One region of the Colwellia sp. KS18-150 genome, then DNA from elsewhere that is predicted to be linked to it. Evidence: riboswitches for the same ligand, from Rfam matches in the RefSeq annotation. Region 1 holds a riboswitch; the other holds the start of a gene.
What was found. Region 1 has a riboswitch for cobalamin ahead of cobT (nicotinate-nucleotide--dimethylbenzimidazole phosphoribosyltransferase). Riboswitches for the same ligand answer to the same signal wherever they lie in the genome.

Region 1 (2,399 bases):
ACCTTGCCTAACATCTCACAATGTTACAGTTCACCGCTAATCCGTTGTCGAGCGTTTGCACAAGAATATTGTCACCAAACCAACTTATCACTCAAAGTCTCGACACAGCTACAGGAAATGGACTTTGGTGATTGGGATGGTATGAGTTATCAAGCGTTATGGCAAACAAAATCGAGTTTGAATGACACCGAGCCAACACTCGGTAAATTTTGGCAAAATCCATGGCAATACCAGCCTCCTAATGGTGAAGCCATTGATGATTTTATTCAGCGTGTTGATGATTTTTGGCAACGTTTATTAGCGCAATATAAACAACAAAAAGCTGAAGAAAGTAACCCACAAAATACTTTAGTGATCAGTCATGGTGGAGTTATTCGCTATATTTTGGCAAAAGTGTTGGCGCTACCCATTCCTGGGACAATTCATATGACTAATATTGATGTGCCATACGGGGCATTAATTCATATTCAAATAGTGATTGATGATGAAGGGAATGCTTGGCCGAAATTAAAGCTTTAGCTTGATAGTCATTGTTAGTTTTCAAGTGCTTAATATGTTTTTTCGCAATAACAGAGTTAAAAATAAACCTTGCTATTTTGCCCTATCAGTCGATAATCGCGCCACTAATTAAATAATGTCATAGTCAATTTCACTTGTTATTCTTTATGCAATAAGTCATAAACAATCAATAAAGTGAGGCTGGGAATGTGGTGTAAATCCACAACTGTACCCGCAACTGTAAACAGAGCGATATGTTAACCACTAAGTTATCTTGGGAAGGGACATATCTAGACGCTGTAAGTCAGGATACCAGGTGAATTATGTACATTGATTACTACGTCGAGCGGGTTACTCGAGCATTAGCTATATTGTTTCTTTTCTATCCTTGCATAGTGCATGGATGAATAGCGATTTGCGCTCCAGTTCCTAAAAATATTATCGACGTTTATCATAAGTACCGCCAAATTTATTTGGTCTTTTTTAGGTGATGTAATGTTTGATATTAACCCCGTTTGTCAGAAATTTTCTGCAATAATCCAAGCCAAAATTGATAGTAAAACTAAACCTCTTGGGGCCTTGGGGGATCTGGAGTTACTCGCTAAAAAAATTGCTCAAATACAGCTATCAGATAATGTTTTTGATGGTCTTTATAATAAACATTATAAGTTACACCTTAACTCTCCTCATCTAAGCGTTTTTGCCGGAGACCATGGTATTGCTAATGAAGGTGTCTCTATTGCCCCAAGTGATGTCACCAGTCAAATGGTCGAAAACTTTGCTCGTGGCGGCGCGGCTATTAACGTTTTTTGTCAGCAATTTGGTTGGCAGCTTAATGTAGTCGATACCGGTATTTTACACCCTCTCGAAACATCAGTCGCAGTAATTAATCAACGTTTAGGCAATATTACTCAGCCGATTAATCAACAAGCAGCAATGACCGCTGCGCAGGTTGAGCAAGGTTTTGTGTTCGCTAAAGATCATATTAACAAGGTTAAACGTACTGGCTGTAATATTATCGCCTTCGGTGAAATGGGTATTGGTAATACAACTGTCGCTTCAGCCATTATGGCTGCACTAATGAAAATACCTGCTAGTGAGGCTGTTGGTCGTGGCACTGGAGTTTCTGATGATGTAGTTAATAAAAAGCAACAGCTTGTTGAGCAAGCGCTGGCTTTGCATAAGAATGATTTGGTTGATTCGGTTGAGATTCTGCGCTGTTTAGGTGGCTTTGAACTCGTTCAAATTACTGCCGCTATGCTTGCGGCGGCTGAAAAAAATATGGTGATTATTGTTGATGGCTTTATTTGTACTGCGGCGGCTATGTTGGCTATTGAGCTTAATTGTAATGCTAAAGATTACATGGTATTTGCTCACTGCTCCGGAGAGCAAGGTCATCAAAAAATGTTGCAGTGGTTAGAAGTAAAGCCGTTATTAAATTTAGGCTTACGATTAGGTGAAGGCACAGGAGCTGCGCTAGCCTTGCCAATTATGCAAGCTGCGGTTGCTTTTTTTAATAACATGGCCAGCTTTGCAGATGCTGAGGTCACCGATGTTACCTAAGCTAGCTATCTTGTGTAAACAATGGCAGTTATTGTTGTTGGCTATTAGTTTCTTTACCCGCATTCCGGTGAAACATAGTGTTGAAATAACAGAAAAAATGCTTGGTGAAGCCTGTCGATACTTTCCATTGGTTGGCATTTTTATTGGGGCAAGCTCTGCGTTTACATTTTACCTAGCCACCATGATGATGCCTGCTGAGCTGGCTGTTTTAATCGCGATGTTTACTAGTGTTTTGCTAACGGGGGCGTTTCATGAAGATGGTTGGGCCGATGTTTGGGATGGTTTTGGTGGCGGTTGGACGGTCGAAAATAAACTCAATATTATGAAGGATAGCCGAC
Region 2 (2,399 bases), on a different contig from region 1:
CGAATGAGGTGCTTTCATTTTTTTGTTGACCTACAAATAGTTGTTGATGCCAGTTGCCATCTGTTTGGCTGGCAGAAAGTTGCCATTGTAGTGTTTCAAATGAATTTTCGTTAGCGCCACCAAAAGCACTATCATATTCTGTTTCGCCTTGGTTATATTTAGCTAACCAATTAATTTTCCATTCTTGGTTCAACTGTTGTTGACCAATAAGTGAAACGTTTTCACGACTGTAACCATCGTCATCATCTTCAGCTAAGTCATAAACATCATAGCCATCGCTAGATTTAGCAGAAGCTGTGAAGGTTGTACTACCATCACCATGGCCTATTGCGCCACTGATACTTGCTTGCTGCTGTTTGTCATTGCCTAGGCCAGCATCAACAGCAATTTCACCTGCGGCTAATTGACGAGTAAATATTTGAATGACACCACCTATAGCATCAGAGCCCCAAAGTGCAGCTCTTGGGCCTTTGATCACTTCAATTCGCTCTACCTGCTCAACACTGATGTCGGCAAAGGCAACTTGCCCTAGTGTTGCGGAGCCAATACGTTGGCCATCAATAATAACTAAGGTGTGGCCCGAGTCAGTGCCACGACTAAATATAGATGTTGTTTGACCTGCGCCACCACTTTGAGATATTTGTATGCCATTAACATCATTAAGTAATTCAGCAATCGAATTAGAAGACGATAACTCAATATCTGCACGTGTTATGACTTTAACGCTACTTAAAAGATCTGCTTCGCTTTGTGCTGTGCGGTTAGCAGTAATTATCATGTTTTCTGTTTCATCGGTACTTTCTTGGCTTGAGTTAGCGAAAGTTAATCCTGATGTAAATGTGCTAGCAATGGTTAATGCTAAAAGTGTTTTTTTCATGTTGTCCTCAATTATAAGCACCCACCGTACTTACAAAACTAGTGTTATTTTAGGCCGGTCTCCGGACTGAAAAGGGTTACCATAAATTAATTACTCAGGGTGACCTTTATTACCGTTGCGAGGGCAGTATAGGAGTTACACTTTTAAAGTACGCACCTATTTCCCGTTTCACTGATGCTTTATAAAAACATCAACACCTAAAATCTTTATATGCTTTATTAGCCTCTTTGGGGCTAATTAAAGCGCTTTATTGCTTAACAACCATTGTCGTATTTCGTCAATGTTTGTACACAAATGCTGTAATTCTCCAAGGCTTCTCGCTGTCATGCGGTGCATGGCATCAGCGTCAGGTTGGATAATTTTATTATTTTTTACTGCCGGAACTATCGACCAGTCTTGCCAGTTAAAGCCTAATTTATCAGTTTGGTTCTCTGATAATGGCTGGATAATAACTTGTATCGGCGTTTGCAATACTGTTTCAATATTTACCTGAGGGTAGGGAATTGATAACTGTTTAAAAGGGTTATCTACCCCACAAATCGTTAAAAACTGTTGCGGCCAACTTCCTTGTGCAACGGTGGTTAATGGTCTTGACCATAACTCGTAAAAACCGACAATTTTGCTTTTATTCTGATATTGCTGAGTAATTTGATTAAGTTGAGCTAGAAAATCTTGAGTTTGTTGCTCAGCTTGTAATTCGTGACCAGTTAACTTACCAAATTCACGCATCTCTTTTGCAACATCAGCAAAGGTATTTGGCTGTGAATAAACGATGTTAAAACCTAGCTGTTTTAATCGAGCGAGATCATCACTAGGGTTACCACTTTTCCATGCGATGATGAGGTCTGGTTGCAGTTCGATAACCTTTTCAATCTGTAATCTAAGATAGTTACCAATGACAGGGATATTCTTAGCTTGCTCTGGGTAATCAGCAAATGCCGTGGTGCCAATAATTTGCTCTCCGGCACCAATATCAAATAGCATCTCAACAATGTGAGGAGATAACGCGATAATACTCGGTTTATCTTTAGCGTGACTGTTAGCAAAGCAAGACATGCTCAGTGATAACAAAATGAGTATTGATAAAAGTTTGTTCATATTTTTGTGATCTCTTTAGGTGCTATAACTTATAAACATCAGCATTTACCAATCGATGCCTTTTTGAGCTTTAACGCCGTTATCGAAGGCATGTTTGACGGACTGTACTTCACTAACTGTGTCAGCTAAGGCAATGATTTCTCGGTGACAGGCACGGCCGGTAATAATGACATGTTGATTTTTAGGACGATTTTTTAACGCTTCAAGCAGCTCTTCTAACTCTATATATTTATAGGCAATCATGTAGGTCATTTCATCAAGGAGTACCACATCAACATTATTATCGCTGAGTAATACTTTATTTCGTTGCCAAACTTTTTGAGCTGCAGCAATATCTTTTTCTTTATCTTGAGTGTTCCAAGTAAAACCTGTGGCCATGACATCAAAAGTAACGCCTGCATTTTCTAGTAATTGACGTTCACCA

Region 2: linked by a shared signal. The riboswitch ahead of AC27IF_RS03635 (TonB-dependent receptor domain-containing protein) and the one ahead of cobT (nicotinate-nucleotide--dimethylbenzimidazole phosphoribosyltransferase) in region 1 are both predicted to bind cobalamin.

What each region holds. Positions count from the first base shown of each region.
Region 1 covers NZ_BAAJMC010000001.1:717,365-719,763, forward strand. The annotation lists gene AC27IF_RS03335 (histidine phosphatase family protein) at 1-519, shown strand, start outside; cobalamin riboswitch at 641-833, shown strand; gene cobT (nicotinate-nucleotide--dimethylbenzimidazole phosphoribosyltransferase) at 994-2,061, shown strand; gene AC27IF_RS03345 (adenosylcobinamide-GDP ribazoletransferase) at 2,051-2,399, shown strand, end outside.
Region 2 covers NZ_BAAJMC010000002.1:53,320-55,718, reverse strand. The annotation lists gene AC27IF_RS03635 (TonB-dependent receptor domain-containing protein) at 1-877, opposite strand, end outside; cobalamin riboswitch at 913-1,093, opposite strand; gene AC27IF_RS03630 (cobalamin-binding protein) at 1,115-1,975, opposite strand; gene cobO (cob(I)yrinic acid a,c-diamide adenosyltransferase) at 2,021-2,399, opposite strand, start outside.